3 regions of the Pseudomonas sp. H1_A03 genome follow, and region 2 is predicted to be linked to each of the others. Evidence: predicted binding sites of a transcription regulator. Region 2 holds the regulator's gene; each other region holds the start of a gene.
What was found. Region 2 encodes FliA, which starts transcription of late flagellar genes. Its sites were predicted from a motif close to CTAAAGTTTNNNNNNNNNNNGCCGNTAA; they were not measured.

Region 1 (10,002 bases), 1.1 Mb from region 2:
CAAGTCGATGAATTCAGTGAAACGTGCGCCGGCAGGAAGGGAACCGGTAGTGCCGGTGTCGGCGCTGAGGGATGTGGGGTGCCATTCGTGCCAGCGATCCGGTTGGGTCACATAGTCGTAAACGGCTTCGATGGGAGCCTGGATAAAGCGTTCCTGACTGATCCGCTCCAAGCGGACCGACTGCTCGGCTGAGCGCATGGCACACCTCCTGTGTGGCGTCTTCGAGCTGTCAGAATAGTCCCACTCCCGCGCTTTGGCACGGGAGTGTTTCAACCATTTATCACCGCACTTTGAAGCGACCCATCAAGGCAATCACTCGGCCATTCGCATCCAGCAGGCTCTGGGTATTGGTTTCAGTGGCGTGGCCGCTCTGTACCAGCTCTTCGACCATTTGTCGGATCTGCACCATGCTGCGGTTGATCTCCTCGGTCACTGCGCTTTGCTGCTCGGCGGCCGTGGCGATCTGGGTGCTGAGGTTGTTGATATGGCTCACGGAACCTGCCATTTCGTCCAGGCCGGTGTTCACCCGCGCCGTGGCATCCGCCGCCGACTGACAGCTGGCCTGGGTGTTTTCCATGGCCGCTACCGAGGAACTGACGCCCGCGGTCAGGCGGGTGAGCATTTCGTTGATCTGCGAGGTGCTGGCCTGGGTGCGGGCGGCGAGGGCGCGGACTTCATCGGCGACCACCGCAAAACCACGGCCCTGCTCCCCGGCACGCGCCGCTTCAATCGCGGCGTTGAGGGCGAGCAGGTTGGTCTGGCCGGCAATTGCACCGATCACGCCGAGGGTTTCGGTGATGCGTGCGGCGTCCTGGCGCATGTTTTCCACGCTGTGGGTGGCGCTGGAGACTTCGCCGATCAAGGCGCTGACGCTGTTGGAGGCCTCACCCACCACCACGCGGGAACGGTCGGCGTGCTCATTGGCGCGCTGGGTGAACGCAGCGGTTTCGGCGGCGTTTTGCGCGACGGTGTCGGCGGTGGAGCTCATTTCGGTGATGGCGGTTACCGTCTGGTCGGTTTCCGAGGCGTGCCGCACCAGAATCTGATTGGTGTGCGCCGAGGTCCGCTGCAGTTGCTCAAGGCTCGACGACATGGCACCGGTGGCTTGGGTGACCTCGCCGATCATGTTCTGCAGGTAGACGATAAAGCGGTTCACCGAGTGACCAATGGCACCCAGTTCGTCTTCGGCGCGGATGGTGATGCGTCGTGTCAAGTCGGCATCGCCGGCGGACAGCGCGTCGATATTGGTTTTCAGCGACTTCATGCGCTGCACCAGTTGGCGGATCGCATACACCGCGAGCAGCACCAGCAGCAATACCATGGGGATTTGCAGCAGGGCCAGGGTGCCGAGCACGTCGTCGCGCTGGGCGGTAATCAGCGAAGTAGGCAGGGCGGTGGCAAGGAACCACGGCGTGCCGGCGATCGGGCGCATATAAAAGGTGCTGGCCACGCCCTGGTTGTCGAACTCGCTGCGTTGCAACGCCTGGTCGCGATGGGCCAGGGCCTTGCTGACCTGGGCGGCAAACGCCGAGGAGCCGCTGAGTTCGCTGATGTTTTTCAACACCACCGGGCTGCTGATGCGCGTGCTGTTGCTGATGATCTTGCCGTCGCCTTCGACGATCAGCATTTGCCCGCCGATGTCTTTTTCTTTGCTGGCCACCAAGTCATTGAAGAAACCCAGGGTCACGTCGATGGTGGCGACGCCATAAGGCACGCCGTCGCGCTGGATCGCCATGGCGCAGTTGGTGCGCGGCTCCTGGCTGGCGTCGTCCTTGTAGGCGGCGGCCCAGGCGCATTGGCCGCGCGGCGAGGCCAGGCCACCTTTGTACCAGCTCTGGTCGTAGTAGTTGGGCGCTGGGTCGCTGTTCCAGAACGTATTCACGGCCAGCTTGCCCGAGGCATCACGGTGCCAGAACGTGCTGTGCTTGTTGCGTCCAGGCGTGCGTTGATTGGGCAGCGGCCAGATCCCGCCGCCGAAGACTTTCAGCTCGCCATATTGGTCGACCAGGCCTGGGAGGACTTTGTCGATGGCATCGCTGTCGAGCAAAGGGATGGTCTGGGTGATGCTGCGTTGCTGGGACTGAACCTTGTTCAGCTCGCCCTGGATTTGCTCGGCGACCTCAGCGATGCGGTTGAGCACCACCTGTTCTTCGGTATGACGCAGCGTAGGCGCGACCAACTGGCCGATTCCCACCACGGTCAATACAAATAACACCAGGACGAACAGCACCAGGAACAGGGTATAGCGGGCTTGGATGGAGCGCAGTGGGGGCATGGGGTCGTCCTTACGAAGCGTTTATTGTCGACGCGGCTTTGTTAGAGCTTCGTAGGGCTATCGGCTTGGATAGGAGGAGCTTTAGGTACCATCGTGCAAGAAAAAGAGCGCCTTGTGAGGGCGCTCCTTTGATCAGATATCCAGCATGGCCATTACCGCCTCGGGGTAGCGCGAGCCGGCGGGTGCCTCGGCGGGGAAGATCGCTTCCAGGGCCGCCAATTCTGCCTGGCTGAGGTTGATTGAAACGGCCGCCGCATTTTCTTCCAGGTACTTGCGCTGCTTGGTGCCGGGAATCGGAATGATGTAATCGCCCTGCGCCAACACCCAGGCCAGCGCAAGTTGCCCGGCGCTGACACCTTTATCGGCTGCCAGCGCCTGCACTTGCTGCACCAGTTGCAGGTTTTTGCCGAAGTTTTCGCCTTGGAAACGCGGGTTGAAGCGACGGTAATCATCGGTGCCGAAATCATCCGGGCTTTTCAGCGCGCCCGTCAGGAAGCCACGGCCGAGCGGGCTGTAGGGGACAAATGCAATACCCAGACGCTGGCAGGTGGCGAGGCAACCGTTATGTTCCTGGTCGCGGCTCCACAACGAGTACTCGCTTTGCAGGGCACTGATCGGATGCACGTTATGAGCGCGTTCCAGGGTGGCGGCGGAGGCTTCGCTCAGGCCCAAGTAACGCACCTTGCCTTGTTGCACGAGCTCGGCCATCGCGCCGATGGTTTCTTCGATGGCGACATCCGGGTCGATACGGTGCTGGTAGTACAGGTCCAGGGTTTCTACACCCAGGCGCCGCAGGGTGCCGTTGATGGCTTCGCGGATGTACTCGGGGCGGCCATTGACGCCGCGCGACGTGGGGTTGGCCGGGTCGCGCAGGATGCCGAACTTGCTGGCCAGGAACACCTGCTCGCGTTTGCCGGCGATGGCTTGGCCGATCAGTTGTTCATTGGTGTGCGGGCCATAGATGTCAGCAGTGTCCAGGAAATTGATGCCCAGCTCCAACGCGCGGTGCAGGGTGGCGGTGGCTTCCCGGGTGTCGTTGCCAGGCGTGTAGAAATCGCTCATGCCCATACAGCCGAGGCCGATGGCGGAGACGAGTGGGCCGTTTGTACCGAGTGGACGGGTGTGCATGGGGTCAGCTCCTTAATGGGGAAGGGCTCCATTGTCACGCTCGACAAAATCGGGATAAACCGGCTAAAACTGCTATCACTGTTCGTATTATCTAAATAATCCACTGGGGAGCCGTCACTTGGACCGTTTCAACGCAATGCGTGTGTTCACACGGATCGTCGAGCTGCGCGGCTTTGCCAAGGCGGCCGACAGCCTGCAATTGCCACGCGCTTCGGTGACCATCCTGATCAAGCAATTGGAAGCACACCTGGGCGTGCAACTGTTGCAACGCACCACGCGGCAAGTCAGCCCTACGTTGGATGGCGCCGCGTACTACCAGCGCTGCGTACAACTGCTGACAGACCTGGAAGAAACCGAAGCGGTGTTTTCCACCCAGCGCCAGAACCCGCGCGGCACCCTGAGCGTGGATATGCCGTCGGGCATTGGCCGCTTGATCGTGATCCCCGCATTGCCGTCATTCACTGCGCGCTACCCGCAGATTGAACTGGAGATAGGCCTTAACGACCGCCCCGTGGACCTGATCCGCGAGGGCGTCGATTGCGTGCTGCGCGGCGGCCTGGCCCTGGACGAATCGCTGGTGGCGCGGCCTTTGGCGATGATGGATCAACTCACCCTGGCAAGTCCGGAGTACCTGGCGCGCAGGGGGGTTCCCACCTCATTCGAAGACCTGGTCGATCACCAGATGGTCGAGTACGTCTCCAGTGCCAGCGGCAAACGGTTCGGCCTGGAATTTGAGGTGGGCGGCGAATTGCAGACGGTCAACCTGCCAAAAGGCTTGGCGGTGAACAGTTCTGACGGCTACTTCGCTGCCTGCGAAGCCGGGTTCGGCTTGATCCAGGCGCCGCATTATCATGCGATGCGCCAGTTGGCCGAGGGCACGTTGCTGGAAGTATTGCCGCAGTTGGCTGTGCCGAAGATGGCCCTGACCGCGTTGTACCCACCACACCGCCAACTGTCCCAGCGCGTGCGGGTGTTTGTCGATTGGCTGGTTGAGCGCTGCGCGCAATCGGGCACCGGTTTGCAGCGCTAGGCATCGCCTGTAACATGTGCGCCTGTCGGACCCGCTCGCCATTATGTGCCTGGCAGATTCGGCTATTCACCGTAGCTACACTCTTCAGGTTCAGGAACCCGTCATGACACAAAAGCAACGTTTGAAATATTCGATTCTGATTGCCCTGGCCGTACTGGCGACGATGTTTGGCCTGTCCTACTTGCAGAACACTGGGGTTATCAGTGAGAAAACATTCCAGACCATCGCCATTGCCGTCGCAGTGGTCGTGGTGGTGATCAACGGTGTCATGCGCCGCAAGGTCAAGCTCTAAGCGCTAGGTCGTGCCTCAGGTGCGACCTTCGATCACCTTGGCAGCCTCTTCGTGGAGGCTGTAGCTTTTATCTGCATTGAGGGTGATCACGCCCTCGCTGCACAGGCGCTTGAGCACCTCGCGCACGCTGAGAAATGACAGCGGAATGCCCAGTTCCAGCAAATGGCTGTGCACACCGCGCACGCCGAGGCTGCGTCGGTTGTCGGCGGCGGTGAGCAGGGCGTCAATGACCTTCAGCCGGATCAGGCTGGTGCGCAACCCAAAACACTTGAGCAGGTGGCGAATACGCTGGTTGCCTTGCTGTTCCGGCGTTTTGCCGAACACTTGTGTACCGCTGCCAAAAGTGGTCTCGGCAGCCGGTGAATGTCCATCCGTGGGCACTTGCGAGTTGTACATGCAAAAACTCCTTATCAGAGCCTGATCAGGAAAAAAATGAGCGCTCTTGATTAATAAGACGAACGAGCGAGCGAAATCATGAAGTGCCGGATGTAGAAAATTCGTCGGTATCGGTTTTGTCACATTCGCACCGCCGTCAATAAACCTCGCCCCTTGCTAAATTATTCCCAGTGGTTTGCGTTCTTACGGTGGGGTTATTACCCCGCGTGAGGCGATTAAATCTGACTGTGGAGTCTGCGTGATTATTTCCAATGGGTTGTCCAGGGTATGTGTGGCCGGGGTGTTGCTGGGGTTGAGCCTGGCTGCGCTGGCGCGGGAGCAGGTGACGCAAGCGTCGGCGGATATCCGTCGTACCAGCTATGGCGTGCCGCACATACGCGCCAATGACGAGCGTGGCCTGGGCTTCGGCATTGGCTACGCCTACGCCCAGGACAACCTGTGCCTGCTGGCCAATGAAGTGGTCACGGTGAATGGCCAGCGCGCCAGTTTCTTTGGCCCCGAGCAGACGACCCTGGAAGAGCGCAACAACCTGGCCAGCGATGTGTTCTTTACCTGGCTGAATACGCCGGACGCCGTCGCCGCGTTCTGGAAAGCGCAGAGCCCACAGATCCAGCAGCGTATTGAAGGTTATGTGGCCGGCTACAACCGCTACCTGAAAGAGCAGGGCGCGCCGGCGCAGTGCCAGGCGGCGTGGGTACGGCCACTGGTGGCTGAAGACTTGGTCAAACTGACCCGTAGGCTATTGGTGGAAGGTGGTGTAGGCCAATTCGCCGAAGCCCTGGTCGGTGCTACACCTCCACAAGCAACGGCCAGTGCGCCGACCCGCGCCAAGGCGTTTGAACTGGCCGCCGTCAATCAACAGCGCTTCGCCTTCGATCGCGGCAGTAACGCGGTGGCGGTGGGGCGTGATCGCTCATTCAATAGGCGCGGCATGCTGCTGGCCAACCCGCACTTCCCGTGGGTGGGCGGCATGCGTTTTTATGAGATGCACCTGACCATCCCCGGCCAGCTGGATGTGATGGGCGCCGCGCTGCCGGGCTTGCCGGTGATCAATATCGGCTTCAATCAGCATGTGGCGTGGACCCATACGGTGGATACGTCCAAGCACTTCACCCTGTACCGCCTGACCCTGGACCCCAAGGATTCCACGCGCTACATGCTCGATGGCAAATCTGTTGCCCTGGATAAAACCACGGTGAACGTGCAGGTCAAACAAGCTGATGGCAGCCTCAAGAACCAGTCGCACACGGTCTATAGCTCGCAGTTCGGCCCAGTGGTGCAGTGGCCGGGCAAGCTCGATTGGGATAGGCAGTACGCGTTCAGTCTGCGCGACGCCAACCTGGGCAACGACCGCGTGCTGCAACAGTGGTATGCGATGAACCGCGCCAGCAGCCTTAATGAACTGAAAACCTCAGTGCGCACCCTGCAAGGTATCCCGTGGGTCAACACGGTGGCCGCCGATGACCAGGGCCAGAGCCTGTACATGAACCAGTCAGTGGTGCCCAACGTCAGCGCGGCCAAACTGGCGCAATGCAGTGACCCTCACGCCGCCCTGCAACTGATCATGCTCGACGGCGCCCGCAGCGCCTGCGCCTGGGACATCGACCCACGCGCGGCCCAGGCCGGCATCTTCCCGGCTGAACAGCTGCCGCAACTCGAGCGCAGCGACTACGTGCAGCATTCCAACGACTCGGCGTGGCTGGTCAACCCCAAGGCGCCACTCACCGGGTTCTCCCCGGTGATCAGCCAGGACCACATCGGCCTCGGCCCGCGCGCGCGCTTCGCGCTACAACGCCTGCAGTCCCTGAATAAACCGATCACTGTCACCGACCTGCAAAACATGGTGATGGACAACGAAGTGTACCTGGCGGGCCAAGTCATGCCCGACCTGCTCGCGTTCTGCGCCAAATACCTCGGCGCCGACGCCGCCGCGCTGCAACCGCTGTGCACCAGCCTGAAAAACTGGGACCAGCGCGCGAACCTCGACAGCGGCGTTGGCCTGGTGCACTTCATCAACCTGGTGCAACAGCTGCAGGAAATCCCCGACGCCTGGCGCGTCGCCTTCGACCCGGCCCAGCCTCTCACCACCCCACGTGGCCTGGCCATCGACCGCGCCCCCGTCGCCAAAGCCCTGCGCGAAGCGATGCTGACGTCCACCGCCGAGGTCGCCAAACTCGGCCTGAGCGCCAACAGCACATGGGGCGACATCCAAGTCTCCGGCCAAACCCCGGTCCATGGCGGCCCGCAAGAACTGGGGGTCTACAACGCCATGCAAACCGTACCCCGCGCCGACGGCAAACGCGAAGTCGTCAGCGGCACCAGCTACCTGCAAATCGTCACCTTCGACGACCAGGGGCCGCATGTCAGGGGCGTACTTGCGTTCTCCGAGTCCAGCAACCCAGCCTCCAAACACAGCAAGGACCAGACCCAAGCGTTCTCCCAGAAAAAACTCAGCCCGCTGCCCTTCACCGAAGCCCAAATCAAGGCCGACCCGCAGTACCAACAACTGCACATCAAGGAGTAGGGCAGGCACGCAACTCCTTGATGGCAATACGAAATATTTTTGAAATCAAGGGGTTGCACGCATTGGCAAATACGTACATAATGGCGCCCATCGAACGCAATGAGGCATTAAAAACCTCAATGTATTCAATGAGTTAGAGTAGAGGCAGGGTTCTTCAGCCCACTCAAGTTTTTATGCGGTGAGTGTTAGTCGTTGAGACACTGATCGTTTGAGGCCGAGTAGCAAAATGGTTATGCAGCGGATTGCAAATCCGCCTACGCCGGTTCGATTCCGACCTCGGCCTCCACTCTTAGAAACCCCGTAGATTAACGTCTACGGGGTTTTTTATTGCCTGCGATTTTGTCATCGCTTCCGCAATTTTTCGGATCACTTCCGCAACACTGCCATTTTTCGGGAAATTCAAGACGCTGTTATCGGTATGCCTTTCCTCGATTGGACGTGGGATTGTGCTCAAGACTAAGGAGCCTAAGCGTCCACTAAAGGCCAGAAGCGATCATCCGGCAATGCCTACTACATGCAATCGGCCATCGATTCCGGCAATCTCGGCGGTGTCGAATCCACCTAGGGGCCCAGGTGCGAACCGATGCCGCTAGGCAGGGAAACAGCACAGCTTCCCGATAGGTTAACTCGGCCGCGCAGAGTGCAAGGTGTCGCACCGGAGCACACGGCCGCCGCGCATCGCGTGCCATACGTTCTCCATCGTCTTGGCGCCGTTTTGGTACCGGCAATATCTACATGGCCATACAACCGGGGCGATAGGTCTATGGCATGCATTGTCGTTTAGCCATGACCTCGGCTTTCCGGAGAAGCCTGTTGTAGTAGGAATTTTCCTATCCAGTTCCCTATATCCCTACCACCTAGTAGGGATCTTCTGATGGTAGCGGCAGTGTCATTAGGCCATCCTTTCAATCCAGTCGTCGAGCTGCAGATTCATCGGTGATGACTGTCCGTATTAAGACGGGCAACGCCAACCCCAGCTTGGATGCAGCCAAGTGCTTGCTGGCGGTTACCTCTATTTCTGGCGCCTGCCAGAAACCGGATGTCACTGACCGTTCATCGGGATTAAATAATGTCATTACGACATCTCGCCCATATAGTTGTACAAGACTTGTACAAGATTCAGTACTTGTACAAGTTTCGGCTAGCCAGGAAATAACACCGCTACCCGTTGCTGTTGAACAAAAGAATACCTGCGCAGGATGCGGACCAAGGGCGAATAGATGCCCTTGCAGGTGCCTCTAATTGCTCCTCCCATGACGCAGGTACATCATATGCCATCGCACACTCCCCGGCTCTCGACACGGACCAGTCTCTATGCCGGCTATGCCAGCCTGCTCGCGTTTATGTTGCTGATCGCCGCTATCTCGCTTTACGCCCTGGCTAACAGCAATAAGGACTTTTTCCTCTACGTTAATGGCGTTGATGCACGCACCCGCCTAGCCAACACACTGAACGACGCCGCCGCCCAGCGCGCGATTGCCCTGCGTAACATCGCCTTGAACAGCAATGTCACCGCGAGAGAACAGCAGCGGGGCGCTATTGCCGTCAACGAACAAATGGTGGCCAGCAGCCTCGTCGCGCTACGCCAGGCAATTGATAACCATGATGATGTGTCGCCCAAAGAGCGTGAACTGCTTTCAACCTTCGAGCAGGTCGAGAGCCGCTACAAACCGGTAGCGCACAGCATTGCCGAACACCTGTTCAAGGGTGAAAACGATGAGGCTCTGCGCATGGTCAGCGAGCAGTGCACACCATTACTGGCCGAGCTGACACAGGCAATTGGCGAATACCTGCGCTACACCAACCAGAGGGCAGACCTGCAGGTCAGCGAAAATGACGAACGCTATCTGTCACAACGCAACCTTCTACTGGCCATTACTGCGCTGGCCGTCTTACTAGCAGCGGTACTGGGTTACGTCATCAGCCGCAACCTGCTGCGCGCGCTGGGTGCCGAACCGAGTGAACTCAACCAGCTCGCCCAACGGGTTGCCAACGGCGATTTGCGCGCTAGCGAGCGCACGATTGAGCCACCACAAGCCAGCATAATGGCCGCCCTGCTGAGCATGCAGGAGAACCTGCGGGACATGACCAAAGGCATAAACCTGTCCTCACAGACCGTGGCCGAATCCAGCCAGGAGCTTAGCCAATCGAGCCTGAGAAACGCCGAAAGCGTGGCCATGGCACAGTGCGAGGTCGAGCAGATCGTCACCGCCGTTCACCAAATGGCCGCCACCGTGCAGGATGTCGCGCGCAACGCCGAATCCGCCGCCAGTGCCGCCAGCGAGGCCGATAGCGCGGCCCTGTACAGCCAGCAGAAGGCCAAAGATGCCGTCAACATGATCGACGAACTGGCCGAG
Region 2 (10,002 bases):
CGCTCTCAAATGCTCGGCACTGCACGTACCACCCTGACTGACCTCTCACGGGGCAATCTGGGTGTGCCGTTGTTGTTGCTGGTGATGCTGGCAATGATGATGTTGCCAATGCCGCCGTTCCTGCTGGACGTGTTCTTCACCTTCAACATTGCCCTGTCCGTCGTCGTCTTGCTGGTGTGCGTCTACGCTCTGCGCCCGCTGGATTTCGCGGTATTCCCGACGATCCTGCTGGTGGCGACCCTGCTGCGGCTGGCGCTCAACGTGGCCTCCACCCGCGTGGTCATGCTCCACGGCCAGGACGGCCACGCCGCCGCCGGTAAGGTGATCCAGGCCTTCGGTGAGGTGGTGATTGGCGGTAACTACGTGGTCGGTATCGTGGTGTTTGCGATCCTGATGATCATCAACTTCGTGGTGGTGACCAAGGGTGCCGGGCGGATTTCCGAGGTGAGCGCACGCTTTACCCTCGACGCCATGCCCGGCAAACAGATGGCCATCGACGCCGACCTCAACGCCGGCCTGATCGACCAGAACCAAGCCAAATCCCGTCGCCTGGAAGTGGCCCAAGAGGCCGAGTTCTACGGCTCCATGGACGGTGCCAGCAAATTCGTGCGCGGTGACGCCATCGCTGGCTTGCTGATCCTGTTCATCAACCTCATCGGCGGCATCGCGGTCGGCATCTTCCAGCACGGCATGACCTTTGGCGATGCGGGCAAGGTTTACGCCTTGTTGACCATCGGTGACGGTTTAGTGGCGCAATTGCCATCACTGTTGTTATCCACAGCGGCAGCGATCATGGTGACCCGTGCTTCGGGCTCCGAAGACATGGGTAAGCAGATCAGCCGGCAGATGTTTGCATCGCCCAAGGCGCTGGCCGTGGCGGCGGGCATCATGGCGATCATGGGTATCGTGCCGGGCATGCCCCACGTCTCGTTCCTGAGCATGGCGGCCCTTGCCGGTGGTGGTGCGTACCTGTTCTGGAAAAAACAAAATGCGGTCAAGGTGCAGGCCTTGCAGGACGTTGCGCGTCAGCAGGAGCTGCTGCCATCCCCGGCCCGCGCCCAGGAAACCAAGGAGTTGGGCTGGGATGACGTGACGCCGATCGACATGATCGGCCTGGAAGTGGGCTACCGCCTGATTCCGCTGGTGGACCGCAACCAGGGCGGCCAATTGCTCGCGCGGATCAAGGGTGTGCGCAAGAAGTTGTCGCAGGACTTGGGCTTTCTGATGCCTACCGTGCATATCCGCGACAACCTCGACCTGGCGCCGAGCGCCTACCGCTTGACCTTGATGGGCGTGATCCTGGCCGAAGCCGAGATTTACCCGGACCGCGAGCTGGCGATCAACCCAGGGCAGGTGTTCGGCAGCCTCAACGGCATCACCGCCAAAGATCCGGCTTTTGGCCTGGACGCGGTGTGGATCGAAATCAGCCAGCGCAGTCAGGCGCAGTCCCTCGGTTACACGGTGGTGGATGCCAGCACCGTGGTCGCCACGCACCTCAATCAGATTCTGTACAAGCACTCCCACGAGCTGATCGGCCACGAGGAAGTCCAGCAATTGATGGGTTTGCTCGGCAAAGCCTCGCCAAAACTCGCCGAAGAGCTGGTGCCGGGCATCCTCTCGCTGTCGCAATTGCTCAAGGTGTTGCAGGCGCTGCTGGCCGAACAGGTACCGGTGCGCGACATTCGCAGCATCGCCGAGGCCATCGCCAACAATGCCGCCAAGAGTCAAGATACTGCCGCCTTGGTGGCTGCGGTGCGCGTCGGATTGTCCCGCGCAATCGTGCAAAGCATTGTAGGGCTTGACTCCGAGCTGCCTGTGATCACCTTGGAACCAAGGTTGGAACAGATTTTGCTGAATAGTATTCAGAAGGCAGGGCAAGGCCAGGAAGAGGGCGTCCTGCTGGAGCCAAGCATGGCTGAGAAGCTGCAACGTTCGTTGATCGACGCCGCGCAGCGCCAGGAAATGCAGGGCCAACCAGTGATCCTGCTGGTGGCGGGCCCGGTCCGGGCGATGTTGTCGCGGTTTGGGCGCCTGGCAGTACCGAATTTGCACGTTTTGGCTTATCAGGAAATTCCTGACAATAAGCAAGTGACTATCGTCGCGACAGTAGGGCCGAACGGCTGAGGGTAGTGGGTTATGCAAGTTAAGCGTTTTTTCGCCGCCGATATGCGTCAGGCCATGAAACTGGTTCGTGATGAGCTGGGCGCCGACGCCGCGATTATCGGAAACCGTCGTATTGCCGGCGGTGTCGAGCTGACGGCTGCCCTGGATTACACCCCCTCGGCACTGGCGCCGCGCGTGCCGAACATGGAGCTCGAAGACGAGCTGCGCAAGACCGCGTCGCGCATTGTCTCGGCCCAGGCTGAACTGAGCATGCGTGGCGACAGCGATGCCACCACCAATCGCCAATTGTTCGCTGGCTTGCCGCTGACGGCTTCCGAGCCGTTGGTTGAGCCGACCTTCAAAGAACCGCCGCGTCCCGCCGCACCAGCCCCGGCTGCTGGCGTCGACCAGCGTGTGTTCGACTCGATGCGGTTTGAACTCAACGGCCTGCGCGAACTGCTCGAAGTGCAGCTAGGCTCGCTGGCCTGGACGCAGTTGCAAGGCAGCAAGCCGCTACAGGCCAACCTGTGGCGCCGCCTGCAACGCATCGGCCTGTCCGGCCCGTTGTCGCGCGACCTGCTGGCCCTGACCACCGAAATCGAAGAGCCACGCCAGGCCTGGCGCATGTTGTTGGCGCACCTGGCGCGGATGATCACCACGCCGGAAATCGAACCTCTGGAAGAGGGCGGTGTGATTGCCATGGTCGGCCCTGCCGGCATGGGCAAGACCACCACCCTGGCCAAGCTGGCGGCGCGTTATGTGCTCAAGTACGGCGCGCAGAATATCGCGCTGGTGAGCATGGACAGCTACCGTATTGGCGCCCAGGAACAGCTCAAGACCCTGGGCCGAATTCTCAATGTGCCGGTGACCCACGTCGATCCGGGCCAGTCCCTGGCCAACGCCCTCGACCCGTTGCTGCGCAAGCGCGTGGTGCTGATCGATACCGCCGGCCTGCAAGCCAGCGACCCGGCCTTGCGCATGCAGCTGGAAAGCCTCGCCGGGCGTGGCATCAAGTCGAAGAATTACCTGGTGCTTGCAACCACCAGCCAGAAACAGGTTCTTACCGCTGCGTATCATAGTTACAAGCGTTGTGGCCTGGCCGGTTGCATCCTCACCAAGCTCGATGAAACCGCGAGCCTGGGTGAAGTGCTGAGCCTGGCCATCAGTCATGAATTGCCGGTCGCCTACCTGACCGACGGGCCGCGGATTCCGGATGATCTGCATCTGCCGCGCCGTCATCAGTTGGTCAGCCGTGCAGTCAGCGTGCAAATGCAAGAAGAGCCTAGCGAGGAAGCGATGGCCGATATGTTCGCCGACCTTTACCACAGCCCCGCAAAACGGGTGGGTTGAGGTCAGGATGAACACAATGAAATGTATCTACATCGATGGTCTGCAAGCGATTCACGCGGCCAAGCCATGTAGCCTGCGTCTAAGCAAGACAAGGTAAAGAAATAAAATGGGCAGCATGCATCCCGTACAGGTGATCGCGGTGACCGGCGGCAAAGGTGGCGTCGGAAAAACTAACGTGTCAGTGAATTTGTCCCTGGCCCTGGCAGAGCTTGGCCGTCGCGTCATGCTGCTGGATGCTGACCTGGGGCTGGCGAACGTCGACGTTCTGCTGGGGCTGACGCCCAAACACACCCTTGCCGATGTGATCGAGGGCCGCTGCGAGCTGCGCGATGTGCTGCTGCAGGGCCCCGGTGGCATCCGCATCGTGCCGGCCGCCTCTGGCACCCAGAGCATGGTGCACCTGAGCCCAGCGCAGCATGCCGGCCTGATCCAGGCGTTCAGTGATATCGGCGACAACCTCGACGTGCTGGTGATCGACACCGCCGCCGGGATCGGCGAGTCAGTGGTCAGCTTCGTGCGCGCCGCGCAGGAAGTCTTGCTGGTGGTCTGCGATGAACCCACCTCGATCACCGACGCCTACGCCCTGATCAAACTGCTTAACCGCGACTACGGCATGAACCGCTTCCGCGTCCTGGCCAACATGGCCCAGAGCCCGCAGGAAGGGCGCAACCTGTTCGCCAAGTTGACCAAGGTCACGGACCGCTTCCTCGATGTCGCCTTACAATACGTTGGCGCAGTTCCCTACGACGAGTGTGTGCGCAAGGCTGTGCAAAAGCAGCGTGCAGTCTACGAAGCGTTCCCTCGTTCCAAATGCGCATTGGCGTTCAAGGCTATTGCCCAGAAGGTCGATACCTGGCCGTTGCCCGCCAACCCTCGGGGGCATCTGGAGTTTTTCGTCGAGCGATTGGTGCATCAGACGAGCGCAGGACCGGTGCTATGACAGCGAACGGCTACAACGCTTACAAGAAGTCTGCCCGTGACAGCCAGGGCGAGTTGATCGAGCGCTACGCGCCCTTGGTCAAGCGCATTGCCTATCACTTGCTGGCACGCCTGCCCGCCAGCGTCCAGGTCGAAGACTTGATCCAGGCCGGCATGATCGGTTTGCTCGAAGTGTCGACCAAATACGACGCGAGCAAGGGGGCGAGTTTCGAGACGTATGCGGGTATCCGTATCCGTGGCGCGATGCTCGATGAAGTGCGTAAAGGCGACTGGGCGCCGCGTTCGGTACACCGCAATACGCGCATGGTCAGTGACGCAATTCGCGCAATTGAAGCAAAAACCGGTCGCGACGCTAAAGATCACGAAGTTGCGGCCGAACTCCAATTGAGTCTCGACGATTATTACGGGATTTTGAACGATACCTTGGGCAGCCGCTTGTTCAGTTTCGACGACCTGTTGCAGGACGGCGAACACGAAGGGCTGCACGAAGACGGCGCGAGCGCTCATATGGAGCCATCGCGCGACTTGGAAGATGAACGCTTCCAGGGGGCGCTGGCGGAAGCGATTGCCAATTTGCCGGAGCGTGAGCGGCTGGTGTTGGCGCTGTACTACGACGAAGAGCTGAACCTCAAGGAAATCGGTGAGGTCCTGGGGGTCAGTGAATCGCGGGTCAGCCAGTTGCATAGCCAGTGCGCAGCCCGCTTGCGGGGGCGTTTGGGAGAGTGGCGAGCGCGCTGACAGGCAGTGTGGGGGGCACTGCAGACGATACCGCGACGGTGATTGACCTTCGCGGGTTCGACCCGTGGTGGCCCCGGCAGTCCTTTTTGTGTAATGCCTGTTGAATGAAATGGCGCGTCCAGGTGCTGGGCGCGTTTAAGACTGCTTGGAGGTCGAATTGGACAAGAACATGAAAATCCTCATCGTTGATGACTTCTCAACGATGCGGCGGATCATAAAAAACCTGTTGCGTGACCTTGGGTTCACTAACACGGTCGAGGCGGATGACGGCATCACAGCCATTCCGATCCTCAACAGCGGCAGCATCGACTTTCTGGTAACAGACTGGAACATGCCGGGCATGACCGGTATCGACTTGCTGCGCCACGTGCGTGCTGACGAAAAGCTGCGCAGCCTTCCTGTGCTGATGGTGACCGCCGAAGCCAAGCGTGAGCAGATCATCGAAGCCGCCCAAGCCGGGGTTAACGGTTACGTGGTCAAGCCATTCACTGCATTGGCCTTGAAAGAGAAGATCGAAAAAATCTTCGAACGCATCCACGGCTAATGCCATCGCGGGGGAGCTATGGAGCATAAAGAAACGTCACAGGGAGACTTTGAGTCGACCCTGAAAAAGCATGCTCACCAGTTGGTCGAAAGCCTTGAAAAAGGCCAGTTCGGCGACGCGGTGCAGTTGATCCATGAGCTCAACCAGACCCGTGACCGCGGCCTGTATCAGGAAGTGGGCAAGCTCACGCGCGAGCTGCACAGTGCGATCGTCAATTTCCAGATTGACCCGCATATGCCCCAGGCCGAAGAAATTTCGCAAATCACCGATGCCACCGAACGCCTGTCCTACGTGGTCAGGCTGACTGAGGCGGCGGCCAACCGCACCATGGACCTGGTGGAAAATGCCACGCCCCTGGTCAATGGCATGGCCACCGAAGCCCAGGCCCTCAGCGTTGACTGGGGCCGCTTCATGCGTCGCGAAGTCGGGGCTGAAGAGTTTCGTGAGCTGGCGCGTCGGGTCGAAGGGTTCTTGTCACGCAGCGAGCAGGAAAACCGCACGGTTTCCAGCAACCTCAACGACATTCTGCTCGCCCAGGATTACCAGGACCTCACCGGCCAGGTGATCAAGCGTGTGACCCAGTTGGTCACCGAAGTGGAAAGCAACTTGCTCAAATTAGTGCTTATGGCAGGCCAGGTAGACCGTTTTGCCGGTATCGAACATGACCGCGAAGCGATCCTCTCGGAAAAAGATCCACAAAAACATCTCGCCAAGGGTGAAGGTCCGCAGATTCATGCCGATAAACGTGAAGACGTTGTATCGGGTCAGGATGATGTTGATGACCTGTTATCCAGTTTAGGCTTCTAAGGAGCACCCACATGAGCTTCGGCGCCGATGAAGAAATCCTTCAGGATTTCCTTGTAGAGGCCGGCGAAATTTTAGAGCAGCTGTCCGAACAGCTGGTCGAGCTGGAAAGCCGACCAGATGATGCGAACCTGCTCAATGCAATTTTTCGCGGTTTTCACACTGTAAAAGGGGGCGCCGGCTTCCTCCAGCTCCATGAGCTGGTGGAGTGCTGCCACATCGCCGAGAACGTGTTCGACATCCTGCGCAAGGGTGAGCGTCACGTTGATTCGGAGTTGATGGACGTGATTCTCGAAGCACTGGATGCGGTCAACGGGATGTTCAGCGAAGTCCGCGAACGTTCCCCGATCACCGCGGCCACGCCGGAACTGTTGGCTGCGCTGGCACGTTATGCGGAGCCCGCCGACCTGTCGGCTGCGCCGGTAGCAGAAGCGGCGCCTGAGCCGTTGGCTGAGGCCGAGCCGGACGTGACCGACAGCGAGTTCGAACAGCTGCTCAACTCCCTCAGTGCCGTCAAGGCCGAGGCAGAAGCACCGGCCGCCGTTGCTCCGGCAGCGGCGCCGACCAGCGAAGACATTACCGACGCTGAGTTCGAGTCCCTGCTCGACCAGTTGCACGGCAAAGGCCAGTTCGCGGCCGACGCCGTGCCACCGGCGGCGGCTGCCGCGGCACCTGCCGCGCCCGTCAGCACTGACATTACCGACGACGAATTTGAAGCGTTGCTCGACCAACTGCATGGCAAGGGCACCTTCGCGGCCGATGCCTTGCCGGCCGTCGCCGCCACGCCTGCAGCGGCTGCCAGCAGTGCAGCGCCTGCCGCTGCTGCACCGGCAGGCGATGGGTTGATTTCCGATCACGAATTCGAATCCCTGTTGGACGAGTTGCACGGCAAGGGCAAGTTCAGCGAAGTTGCTCCGGCCGCTGCGGTGGCCACGGCTGCACCGGTTGCCGCCAAAGCCGCCGCCCCTGCACCGGCCGCCAAGCCTGCGCCCGCACCGGCCGCCGCTCCGGCGCCTGCACGTGCTGCAGCGGCACCGGTTGCCGAGAAGCCTGCCAGTGAAGCCGAAACCACCGTGCGCGTTGATACCGCACGCCTGGACGACATCATGAACATGGTCGGCGAACTGGTACTGGTGCGTAATCGCCTGGTGCGCCTGGGCCTGAGCAGCGGCGATGAAGCCATGCAAAAGGCCGTGTCGAACCTGGATGTGGTGACTGCCGACCTGCAGACCGCCGTGATGAAAACGCGGATGCAGCCGATCAAGAAAGTCTTCGGCCGCTTCCCGCGCCTGGTTCGCGACTTGGCGCGCCAGTTGAAGAAAGAGATCAACCTGGAACTGGTGGGTGAAGAAACCGACCTCGACAAGAACCTTGTCGAGGCCCTGGCCGACCCGCTGGTCCACTTGGTGCGCAACGCCGTCGACCACGGCGTCGAAACCCCGGAAGAACGCGAAGCCTCGGGCAAGTCCCGTGGCGGCAAGGTGATCCTGGCGGCGGAGCAAGAGGGCGACCACATCCTGCTGTCGATCACCGATGACGGCAAAGGCATGGACCCGGCCATATTGCGTAATATCGCAGTCAAGCGTGGCGTGATGGACAAGGACGCCGCCGACCGCCTGACCGATAGCGAATGCTACAACCTGATCTTTGCCCCGGGCTTCTCGACCAAAACCGAGATTTCCGACGTGTCTGGTCGCGGTGTGGGCATGGACGTGGTGAAGACCAAGATCAGCCAGCTCAACGGCTCGATCAACATCTACTCGACCAAGGGCCAGGGCTCGAAGATTGTCATCAAGGTGCCGTTGACCCTGGCGATCATGCCGACCCTGATGGTGATGCTGGGCAACCAGGCCTTCGCCTTCCCGCTGGTCAACGTCAACGAGATCTTCCACCTCGACCTGTCGCGCACCAACGTGGTGGACGGCCAGGAAGTGGTGATTGTGCGCGACAAGGCGTTGCCACTGTTCTACCTCAAGCGCTGGCTGGTCGCTTCGGCTGCCCATGAAGAGCAGCGCGAAGGCCATGTGGTGATTCTCTCCGTGGGCACCCAGCGTATCGGCTTTGTCGTCGATCAGTTGGTTGGCCAGGAAGAGGTGGTCATCAAGCCTTTGGGCAAAATGCTGCAGGGAACCCCGGGCATGTCGGGTGCGACCATCACCGGTGACGGTCGGATCGCGCTGATTCTCGATGTTCCGAGCATGCTCAAGCGTTACGCCGCTCGGCGTATTTGATTCTGGTGGGGCAGGGCGGTTAGCCCGCCCCGCCTAACGGAGTGTTTATGGCAGTCAAGGTCCTGGTGGTGGACGATTCGGGTTTCTTCCGTCGCCGCGTCTCGGAAATTCTTTCCGCTGATCCAACGATCCAGGTGGTCGGCACGGCCACCAACGGTAAAGAGGCGATTGATCAAGCCATTGCGTTGAAACCGGACGTGATCACCATGGACTACGAGATGCCGATGATGGATGGCATCACGGCAGTTCGGCACATCATGCAACGCTGCCCGACCCCGGTATTGATGTTCTCCTCGCTGACCCACGAAGGCGCCCGAGTGACCCTCGACGCGTTGGACGCTGGCGCAGTGGACTTCTTGCCGAAGAATTTCGAAGACATCTCGCGCAATCCTGAGAAGGTCAAGCAGATGCTGTGCGAGAAGGTGCACAGCATTTCGCGCAGTAACCGTCGCAGCTTATTCAGCGCGCCAGCGCCTGCACCGGTGGTGGCCCCTGCTGCACCCGCTAGTTCCTCATTCAGTCGCCCAGCTCCGGCCCCGGCCCCGGTTGCACGGCCTGCGGTGATGCCGGCACGTGCGTCTGCGCCAAGTGCGCATTCGCCTGCACCTAAGCGTAAAGCCTACAAGCTGGTCGCTATTGGTACGTCCACGGGCGGCCCGGTTGCCCTGCAACGCGTATTGACCCAACTGCCGGCCAATTTCCCGGCGCCGATCGTGTTGATCCAGCACATGCCTGCCGCCTTCACCAAGGCCTTTGCCGAGCGCCTGGACAAGCTGTGCCGCATCAGCGTCAAGGAAGCCGAGGATGGCGACATCCTGCGTCCTGGCCTGGCGCTGCTGGCCCCGGGTGGCAAGCAGATGATGGTGGATGGCCGTGGTGCGATCAAAATCCTGCCGGGCGATGAGCGCCTGAACTACAAGCCGTGCGTGGATATCACCTTTGGTTCGGCCGCCAAGTCCTACGGCGACAAAGTTCTGGCGGTGGTGCTCACCGGCATGGGCGCCGACGGCCGTGAAGGCGCGCGCCTGCTCAAGCAGGGCGGCAGCGCCATCTGGGCCCAGGACGAAGCCAGCTGTGTGATCTATGGCATGCCCATGGCCATCGTCAAAGCGGACCTGGCCGACGCGGTCTACAGCCTGGACGACATTGGCAAGCATCTGGTGGAGGCTTGCCTCTGATGGATGTCTTGAGCCTGATCGGCATCATCATGGCGTTTGTCGCGATTATCGGCGGCAACTACCTTGAGGGCGGCCACCTCGGCGCCCTGGCCAACGGCCCGGCGGCGCTGATCGT
Region 3 (10,002 bases), 1.4 Mb from region 2:
ATTCACCGTGCTCGACACCGTGATCATGGGCCACGAGGAACTGTGGAAGGTCAAGGCCGAACGCGATCGTATCTACTCGCTGCCGGAAATGAGCGAAGAAGACGGCATGGCCGTGGCCGAGCTGGAAACCGAATTCGCCGAGATGGACGGCTACACCGCCGAATCCCGCGCCGGTGAGCTGCTGCTGGGCCTGGGCATTCCCCTGGAACAGCACTTCGGCCCGATGAGCGAAGTGTCCCCTGGCTGGAAACTGCGCGTATTGCTGGCCCAGGCGCTGTTCTCCGACCCTGAAGTGCTGTTGCTCGACGAACCGACCAACCACTTGGACATCAACACTATCCGCTGGCTGGAAAACATCCTGACCCAGCGTTCCAGCCTGATGATCATCATCTCTCACGACCGTCACTTCCTGAACAGCGTGTGCACCCACATGGCTGACCTGGACTACGGCGAGCTGCGCCTGTTCCCGGGCAACTACGACGAGTACATGACTGTAGCGACCCAGTCCCGCGAGCAATTGCTGTCGGACAACGCCAAGAAGAAGGCGCAGATCTCCGAACTGCAATCCTTCGTCAGCCGCTTCTCGGCCAACGCCTCGAAAGCCAAGCAAGCCACCTCCCGCGCCAAGGCGATCGACAAGATCCAGCTGGCCGAGGTCAAGCCTTCGAGCCGTGTGAGCCCGTTCATCCGTTTCGACCAGAACAAAAAACTGCACCGCCAGGCGGTCATTGTCGAGCGCATGGCCAAAGGCTTCGATGGCAAACCGCTGTTCAAGGACTTCAGCTTCCAGGTTGAAGCAGGCGAGCGCGTGGCGATCATCGGTCCGAACGGTATCGGCAAGACCACGCTGCTGCGCACCCTGGTCAACGAACTGACGCCGGATGCCGGTAGCATCAAGTGGACCGACGCGGCTGAGCTGGGCTACTACGCTCAGGACCACGCCCATGACTTCGAAGACGACATGAGCTTGTTCGACTGGATGGGCCAGTGGACTCAAGGCGAGCAAATGATCCGTGGCACCTTGGGTCGCATGCTGTTCTCCAACGACGAGATCCAGAAGTCGGTGAAGGTGATTTCCGGTGGTGAGCAAGGCCGCATGCTGTTCGGCAAGCTGATCCTGCAAAAGCCGAACGTGCTGATCATGGACGAACCGACCAACCACTTGGACATGGAATCCATCGAGGCCCTGAACCTGGCACTGGAGAACTACCCGGGCACGCTGATCTTCGTCAGCCACGACCGTGAGTTCGTATCCTCCCTGGCCACCCGCATCATCGAGTTGAGCGCCACCGGCGTGATCGACTTCAGCGGCACCTATGACGACTACCTGCGCAGCCAAGGCGTGGTGTTCTAACCCGACTTGCCCTGCTGACCGGACTTACCGTAGTGAGCGGGCTTGTCCCGCGCTGGGTGGCGAAGCCGCCCTAAAACCAAACACCGCGCTCTGTCTGACAGACCGCGGTGTTTTTTATTGGGGTGGCTTCGCCACCCAGCGCGGGACAAGCCCGCTCACTACATAGTTAGGCTGCTTTCTTTTCTCCCGGCCCCTTGCCATGATGCGCCTACCGCCCGCCAGCGAACGAGTGCCATGCCTGCCGCCACCCCCAACTCCCTGTCGATCACCCTGCAGATCGTCTCCATCGTCTTCTACACCTTCATCGCCTTTATCTGCATCGGCCTGCCGATTGCGGTCATCCCTGGCTATGTACACGAGCAACTTGGGTTCAGCGCTGTAGTGGCCGGCATCACAATCGGCTCGCAATACCTCGCCACCCTGCTCAGCCGTCCCATGGCCGGGCGCATGTCGGATAACGTCGGCACCAAGCGTGCAATTGTGTTGGGGCTGGCCGGGATTCTTGTGAGTGGCGTGCTGACGTTCTTCGCGACGCTGGTGGAAAGCCTGCCGTCGCTGAGCCTGGGCATTCTGATCGTCGCACGTCTGTTGTTGGGTGTGGCCCAAGGGTTGATCGGCGTGGGCACCATTGGTTGGTGCATGGGCCAGGTCGGTGCCGAACACACCGCGCGGTCGATTTCGTGGAATGGCATCGCGTCCTACGGTGCCATTGCCATTGGTGCACCGCTGGGTGTGGTGATGGTGGCCGAATACGGCTATACCAGCCTCGGCCTTGCGCTGTCAGTGTTGGCGGCGCTGGGCCTGGTGCTGATCCGCAACAAACCATCGGTGCCGGTTGTGCGTGGCGAGCGCCTGCCATTTTGGGCAGTGTTCGGGCGTATCGCGCCGTTTGGCGCCAGCCTGTGCCTGGCATCGATTGGCTATGGCACCCTCACCACCTTTATCACCCTGTACTACCTCTATCGAGGCTGGGTCGGCGCGGCGTACTGCCTCACGGTATTTGGCGCGTGCTTCATCCTGTCACGGCTGGTGTTTATTTCCGCCATCAGCCGTTTTGGTGGCTTTCGGGCAGCGATTGCCTGCATGACCATCGAAACCCTCGGCCTTACGTTGCTATGGCTGGCGCCGTCCACCGGGGTAGCCTTGATTGGAGCCGGGCTGACCGGCTTTGGCTTGTCACTGGTGTACCCGGCGCTGGGGGTGGAAGCCATCAAGCAGGTGCCCAACAGCAGCCGAGGCGCGGGGCTGAGTGCGTATGCGGTGTTTTTTGACTTGGCCCTCGCGATCGCCGGGCCGTTGATGGGCGCCGTGGCCTTGAACCTCGGCTACGGCTGGATCTTCTTCTGCGCCGCGCTGTTGTCGATCACCGCCCTGGGCGTGACCCTGTTGCTCATGCGCCGCGCTTACTGATCAGCCGTTTGCATACCGGCGCGGGTGGATTGACCGAGGGTGTGGCTGAAAAAACGCCCCGCCTCAGAGATCAAGTCACGGTGAATGCCTTCACGGTCGACACCGTCAGCATCCGTGCAAATCGCCGGCATCGCCGCCAATTGGTCGCTGTCACACGGCGCCATGAACACGAAGTGCCCTGCCCCGGCCAGCAGCTTGAAGTCCGGCGGCTCAGGCAGCTTGCGCGCCAGGGCGGCAGCGTTCTTGTCCACGGCCACCAACTTGTCACCATCGCCACTGTAGAGCAGCACCGGCACATGCACGTCGGCCAGGGTGTGACGACCGAACATCAGGCTCAACGGTGCCATCAGCATCAAGGCGTGAATGCGCGGGTCGGATTGCGGTTGCAGGTCATCGCGGTCCACCACCAATTCGCCCTTGGTGGTGCAGGCATCACGATCTTCCGGGCGCTGCTGACAGTAACGGCGCAAGCGGTCGAAATCCGGCTTGGCGCCCGCCAGGATCAACGCGGTTTCACCCCCGGCCGAGTAACCGATAACGCCCACCTGATCGACGTCAACAAAGGGCGACAGCATCGGATCGCCCAGGGTGGCAGTGATCGCTTCAGAAATCTGGATCGGCCGGCCATACAGGTTGCTCACCGTACCCAGTCGACTGTGGTCTTTGTAGTTGTCGCCAGGATGCAGCACCGCCACCACCACAAAACCTTTACGCGCCAGCGACGTGGCCAGGTCGTGCAGGGCCAGAGGTGTGCCAGTGTTGCCGTGGGACAACATCAACATCGGAAATCGGCCGATGGCAATCTTGGAATCTTCAGAGGCCGCGACGTGATAGGCGCCCAACGGCGTGGTGTGCTCAGCGTCGGTGGACGGGTAGAACGCGATGGCTTTCATCGGCTGCAAGTCCAGCGGGTCGAGAAAAGTCATGCGGTGGAAGCCCACACTCCAATGGGGGTGCGGTGCAGGGGCGGCGTGCACTGAAACCAGGCTGCCGAGCAGGGAAAGAACCATAACAGCACAAAGACGCATCATGGGGATGGCCACCTTTGCTGTGTGCCCACGTTCAACATCCGCGGCATATCTGGTTGAAAAGTCCATGGTTCAAGGCGCTCGCACCGGGTGATAACCCAATGCGTGCATAACCTGGGCCAGAGTAATGACAGCGGGTAAACGAAAAAACTCCATATTCCGGTCGTTTTGAGGCGATCAGAATACAGAGTTTAGACGCACCGCTTCAGATTGAAACGGGGAAACGTGCTGTTTTACATAAGCTTTACGCGGCGGCAAACAATTGTTCGTTGATGAGTACGTTGGCGTCGCTCAGGGATTTGCTACGGAACTCATCACCATACGCCAGGCCATGGGCGCGGACGAACTCGATGTCGGTGATGCCAAGGAAACCCAGCAGCACTTTCAGATATTCTTCGTGGGCTACACCGGTGGCTTGGCCGACGTGCAGGCCGCCCGACGTCGATACGATGATGACCTTCTTGTTGCCGCACAGGCCTTCCGGGCCGGCTTCGGTGTAACGGAAAGTCTGGCCGGCGACGGCGATGCGGTCGATCCAGGCTTTCAATTGAGTCGGGATGGTGAAGTTGTACATGGGCGCAGCCAGTACCACGGCATCCGCGGCGAGGAATTCAGCCAGTGTCTTTGCGCTGAGGTCGGCTTCTTGTTGCTGGGCGGCGTTGCGCTGTTCGGCCGGGGTGCCCAGGGCGCCCAGGGTCGCGCCGGAGAAGTGGTTGATGCCTTCGGCCGCCAGGTCACGGTAAGTCACTTCCACACCCGGCTCCGCCGCTTGCCAGGCCTTGACCACACCCGCGCTGAGCTGACGGGACGCCGAGTTGTCGCCGAGAATGCTGGAATCGATATGCAAGAGTTTCATGTGGGATCTCCGGTTAGGATCGTCAGGGGCGATCAGATGGTGGTGATGCTACGCATGAAACCAATAGCCGACAAGGCAGCTTAAATGCGATAGTTCGTCCCACTGACAGGACAATAGGCTGACCATGCAAGACCTCAACGACCTCTATTATTTCGCCAAAGTCGTGGAAGCCGGTGGCTTCGCGGCGGCCGGGCGATTGCTGGGAATTCCCAAGTCGCGGCTGTCGCGGCGCATCGCCGAGCTGGAAGAACGCCTGGGCGCGCGCCTGCTGCAACGCACCACCCGCCAATTGACCCTCACCGCCGTCGGCGAGCGCTACCTGCGCCACTGCCAGGCCATGCTGCTGGAAGCGGAAATGGCCGATGAGGCCGTGGCCAGCATGTCCAGCGAACCCCGTGGTCGGCTGCGGGTCAGCTGCCCGGTGGGCATGGCGCAGCATATTCTGCCGGAGCTGGTCGCGGGCTTTCTCGCTGCCCACCCCCAGGTGCAGTTGGAAATGACCCTGGTCAATCGCCGTGTCGACCTGGTGGCGGAAGGTATCGATGTGGCTTTGCGCGTGCGTGAACTCGGTGATGAAGACCCGCTACTGGTGACCAAACGCTTGCGCCAGGCCCAGACCGTGCTGGTCGCCAGTCCCGAATTCGTGCGCGAGCGCCGGGTCAACAGCCTCGACGACCTCAGGCAACTGCCCATACTCGGCGCACTGGAGGCAGACCGCATGGTGCATCAACGTATCCTCGACCCACAGGGCACCCCTCACGAACTGGTGATGGAGGCCCGCCTGGGCATCGAAGACTTCATTGTGCGTAAAGCCAGCGCCATCATGGGCGTGGGTTTTACCGTGTTACCGATGATGTATTGCGAAGAAGAGCTGGCCAGCGGCCGATTGGTGCAATTGTTGCCTGAATGGTCGTTGCCGGGCGGCTGGCTGCAGGCGGTTTACCCGCATCGGCGCGGCGTGCTGCCGGCGATACGTGCCTGGATCGACTACCTGGAAGAGGGCTTCAAAGGCTGTGGAGACCGCTTGCTATGAGGATGACCGAAGAACACGTCGCCAGCTTCTGCCTGAGCCTGCCCGGTGCGCGGGAGGACTATAAATGGGGCGGTGTGCGTGTGTTCTCGATTGCCGGCAACAAGATGTTCGCCCTGCAGAACCTGCGCGGTGAATCGCTGGCGTTCAAGGTCGATAAGGAACTGTTCCTCGGCCATGTGGACCGCCCAGGCATCCACCCGGCGCCGTATCTGGCCCGCGCGCAGTGGATCATCATGAACACGCCCTACCCGCTTGGGGCCGATGAACTGCGTGACTTGTTGCAGCGGTCCCACCAGTTGGTGGTCAGCAAGTTGCCCAAGCGCACGCAGGTCGGGCTGTTGCTGGATGATTGACGCAAAAGCACCCTAGTTATCTAAGTGACTATCGGCTGCTCTGCTTTTAATTTGCTCTGCTTTGCTTTTGATCTTGATCTTGATCTCAGGCGCCCCGTCAACCACGCTGGCCGAACGCAGGCTTGAATCCGTGGGTAACCCGGCAGGACGCCGGGTTAGCCGCGCTGGGCCAAGGATGGCCCATCGCGGCGGCCCACGGATTCAAGCCGGAGTGAGGGCACACCGAGCCTAGGCGAGGTGCCGAGTGGGGGGGCAAGAGCCCTTTGCTTACTTTGGGGCTTTTCCAAAGTGAGCCGCCGTAAGGGCGGAACCCTAAGTGGCCGTGACCGCAGCAACGGATATGTACCCCAACCAGAAAACTCTAGCGCCTGACACATAGCCATCGCAGGCAAGCCAGCTCCCACATTTGAACTTCATTTACACCTGATAGGGCTCGAGCGACTATCAGGCCGCCACGAGAGCAAGCTCCCTCGCCACAGGTCTGGCGTAGTACCAGATACCCAAGCCTAAAGCACCGAAACCAGTGTCCCACCCAAAAACAGCTGATCCAGCCAAAACACCTCGTGCAGCAACACAATCACCCAAAACAGCACCTGATAAGACACCTTGCGCGTCTTGTGCCGGAACACCTGCTGGGCAATCAACGCCCCCGGCCAACCGCCCGCCAGTTCCACGGCATGCAGGATATTCTCCGGCGTACGCCAACTGTCAGTGCGCGCCTTGCGCTTGTCGCTCCAATACAGGAAAAACGCAATCACGCTGACCACGCCATACGCCGCCAGCGGGATCACGGTCTCGCCGCGCTGCCACACCAATACCGAACCCAACAGCGGCGCCGCGCACAGCAGCACGAAGAGCGCTGCCTTCAAGCGTGGATGCTGAATCATCATGCCTTGGCCGCAGCCCAGTCGATCCAGCCGAATTGCCAGGTCGCCAGGATCAGCAAGCCAAACGCAATGCGGTACCAGGCAAACGCTGCATAGCTGTGGCTGGCGATGAATTTGAGCAAGCCCTTGACCGCAATCATCGCGAAGATGAACGAGGTCACAAAGCCGATGGCGAACACCGGCAAGTCCGCAGGCTGGAACAGGTCACGGTACTTGTAGCCCGAATACACCGCCGCACCCACCATGGTCGGCATCGCCAGGAAGAACGAGAACTCGGTGGCGGTCTTGCGCGACAGGCCGAACAACAGGCCACCGATAATGGTCGAGCCGGACCGCGACGTGCCCGGAATCATCGCCAGGCACTGCGCCAGGCCGACCTTGAGCGCGTCTTTCCAGGTGATGTCATCGACGGTCTCGGCGTGTACTTCGTGCTCGCGGCGCTCGGCCCACAGCATGATGACGCCGCCCACCACCAGCGCCGTGGCTACGGTGACCGGGTTGAACAGGTAATGATGAATCAGGTCGGCGAAAATCACCCCCAACACCACGGCCGGGAAGAACGCAATCAGCAGGTTGACGGTGAACCGCTGGGCCTTGCGCTGGGTCGGCAGGCCGCTGACCACTTCGAAAATCTTGCCACGGAATTCCCACACCACGGCCAGGATGGCGCCCAGTTGAATGATGATGTTGAACGCGTTGAAACGGTCGCCGGTAAAGTCGAGCAAGTCGGCGACGATGATCTGGTGGCCAGTGCTGGAAATCGGCAGGAACTCGGTAAGCCCCTCCACAACGCCAAGAATCAATGCCTGTATGGCGGTCCAAAAATCCATGCTTCCCCCAAAGGTCTTGCTCTATGGCAAGCCTCGTTGATCTTTTTAATGGTTCACTGACGACAAGACACGATGCTGGGTTTTACCCCCAACCCGCAAAAATCCTGTGAAAAATCAGACAGTACTCAGGTTTTCCGAATACAGGCCGAAAGCCTATCAGACAAGGCGGAAAAGTCGATGCAACGCCCACAATTATAAAAAGCCCGGAGTGACAGGACGATGAACAGTTTGCGCAATATGTCGATCAGCCGGCGCCTCTGGCTGATCCTGATAGTCGCCGTGCTGATGCTGTTGGCCCTGGGTTTGCTGATGCTCAAGCAGATCCATGACGACTTGTACCAGGCCAAGCGCCTACAGACCCAACACGTGGTCCAGGCCGCCAGCGGGATCCTGACGTTTTATCACAGCCTCGAGACGACTGGCGTGATGACCCGCGAAGCCGCGCAGAAACAGGCCCTGAGCGTGGTGCGTGGCTTGCGCTACGACCATGACGACTATTTCTGGATCAACGACCTCACGCCGGTGATGATCATGCACCCGGCCAACCCCAAGCTCGATGGCCAGAACCTGTCGGCCATTCGTGACCCTGACGGGTTTGCCGTGTTCAACGAGTTCGTGATCCTGGCCAAGGCCAAGGGCGCCGGCATCGTCAACTATCGCTGGCCGAAGCCTGGGGCCGACGCGCCAGTGGCGAAAACTTCTTACATCCAACTGTTCCAGCCGTGGGGCTGGATTATCGGTTCCGGTGTGTACGTGGATGATGTGCAGGCCGAATTCAGCACCCAGGTCTGGAAGGCCTCGTTTATCGGCCTCGGCATTGCGCTGGTGATGGCGTTGCTGGTCTCACTGATTGCCCGCAGCATCGTGCGGCCGTTGCAGGACGCGGTGAACGCCATGGGCAACATTGCCAGCGGCGAAAGCGACCTGACCCGCAGCCTCGACACCCACGGCAGGGACGAAGTCACCCAATTGGCCCATCACTTCAACACCTTCACCGCCAAGTTGCGCGAGGTGGTGAGCCAGTTGCAGGTATGCGCCAACGCGCTGGGCCAGTCCTCACAGGAGCTGGGCAACAATGCGACCCAGGCCCATGACCGCAGCCAGCAACAGTCCCAGCAGATGGAACTGGTGGCCACCGCCATCAATGAAGTCACCTACGGCGTGCAGGACGTGGCCAAGAACGCTGAACACGCCGCCAGCGAAATGCGCGACGCGCAGGCCCAGGCGCAGCAAGGCCAGGTCAATATCGACGGCAGCCTGCAACAGATCGACCAACTGTCCAACACCATCAGCCAGGCCGTGGAAGTGATTCGTACCCTGTCCGCTGAAAGTACCCAGATCGGCAGCGTGCTCGAGGTCATCCGTTCCATCGCCGACCAAACCAACCTGCTGGCCTTGAACGCGGCGATTGAAGCGGCACGCGCTGGCGAACAAGGCCGCGGCTTTGCGGTGGTGGCCGATGAAGTGCGCCTGCTGGCTCAGCGCACGCAAAAATCCACGGCTGAGATCCAGGGCATGATCGAGCGCCTGCAAGGCCATTCGGAAGCGGCGGTCAAAGTGATCAGCGACAGCCACAGCGCTTCGCAACTGACCATCGAGCAAGCCGGCCAGGCCGGCGCCAGCCTGACCGCCATCGGCCAGGCCCTGCACAACCTCAACGGTCTGAACGCGTCGATTGCCAGCGCCACGCTGCAGCAGGCGCATGTGGTGGAAGACATCAACCAGAACGTCACCCAGGCCGCCGGTTTGTCCCACAGCACGGCGTTGGCGGCGGAACAGTCGAGCGTAGCAAGTGCGCACTTGCGCGGCCTGAGCGATCAACTCGACGGCCTCTTGCGCCAGTTCAAAGTCTAGTCCCGTGACGAGCGGGCTTGCCCCGCGCTGGGTGGCGCAGCCGCCCCAAACCAGTCGCCGCGCTCTGTCTGACAGAATGCGGTGTTCTTATTGGGGCTGCTACGCAGCCCAGCGCGGGGCAAGCCCGCTCACTACAAGCCAATTCCTACGCCAATCTTCTTTCGTTACAATCCCCGCCCTCTCCCACTCTCACAAGGAACCACCATGTCCGGGCTTGAACTGTTTGCCGCTGCCCTGGGGGTGATCGCTGTGTGGCTGACGGTCAAGCAAAACCCTTGGTGCTGGCCGATCGGGCTGGTCATGGTGCTGCTTTACACCTGGGTGTTCTACGACGTGAAACTCTATTCCGACATGCTGCTGCAGGTGGTTTACGCCGCCCTGCAGGTCTACGGCTGGT

Region 1: the regulator FliA is predicted to act here: its motif matches at 2,333-2,360, upstream of AB4O35_RS21275 (methyl-accepting chemotaxis protein).
Region 3: the regulator FliA is predicted to act here: its motif matches at 7,876-7,903, upstream of AB4O35_RS19685 (methyl-accepting chemotaxis protein).

Annotation. Positions count from the first base shown of each region.
Region 1 is NZ_CP162829.1:4,549,994-4,559,995, reverse strand. Features, by position in the region: gene AB4O35_RS21280 (SRPBCC family protein) at 1-198, opposite strand, end outside; gene AB4O35_RS21275 (methyl-accepting chemotaxis protein) at 281-2,275, opposite strand; gene AB4O35_RS21270 (aldo/keto reductase) at 2,408-3,403, opposite strand; gene AB4O35_RS21265 (LysR family transcriptional regulator) at 3,522-4,433, shown strand; gene AB4O35_RS21260 (hypothetical protein) at 4,537-4,725, shown strand; gene AB4O35_RS21255 (fe2+ zn2+ uptake regulation protein) at 4,741-5,121, opposite strand; gene pvdQ (bifunctional acylase PvdQ) at 5,360-7,645, shown strand; tRNA gene AB4O35_RS21245 (tRNA-Cys) at 7,858-7,931, shown strand; gene AB4O35_RS21240 (methyl-accepting chemotaxis protein) at 8,917-10,002, shown strand, end outside.
Region 2 is NZ_CP162829.1:5,640,111-5,650,112, reverse strand. Features, by position in the region: gene flhA (flagellar biosynthesis protein FlhA) at 10-2,124, shown strand; gene flhF (flagellar biosynthesis protein FlhF) at 2,137-3,453, shown strand; gene fleN (flagellar synthesis regulator FleN) at 3,560-4,393, shown strand; gene fliA (RNA polymerase sigma factor FliA) at 4,390-5,130, shown strand; gene AB4O35_RS26065 (chemotaxis response regulator CheY) at 5,300-5,674, shown strand; gene AB4O35_RS26060 (protein phosphatase CheZ) at 5,693-6,481, shown strand; gene AB4O35_RS26055 (chemotaxis protein CheA) at 6,493-8,709, shown strand; gene AB4O35_RS26050 (protein-glutamate methylesterase/protein-glutamine glutaminase) at 8,757-9,887, shown strand; gene AB4O35_RS26045 (flagellar motor protein) at 9,887-10,002, shown strand, end outside.
Region 3 is NZ_CP162829.1:4,224,541-4,234,542, reverse strand. Features, by position in the region: gene AB4O35_RS19725 (ABC-F family ATPase) at 1-1,354, shown strand, start outside; gene AB4O35_RS19720 (MFS transporter) at 1,589-2,764, shown strand; gene AB4O35_RS19715 (alpha/beta hydrolase family protein) at 2,758-3,795, opposite strand; gene AB4O35_RS19710 (FMN-dependent NADH-azoreductase) at 4,037-4,648, opposite strand; gene AB4O35_RS19705 (LysR substrate-binding domain-containing protein) at 4,773-5,681, shown strand; gene AB4O35_RS19700 (MmcQ/YjbR family DNA-binding protein) at 5,678-6,034, shown strand; gene AB4O35_RS19695 (DUF1294 domain-containing protein) at 6,541-6,924, opposite strand; gene AB4O35_RS19690 (undecaprenyl-diphosphate phosphatase) at 6,921-7,751, opposite strand; gene AB4O35_RS19685 (methyl-accepting chemotaxis protein) at 7,971-9,605, shown strand; gene pnuC (nicotinamide riboside transporter PnuC) at 9,810-10,002, shown strand, end outside.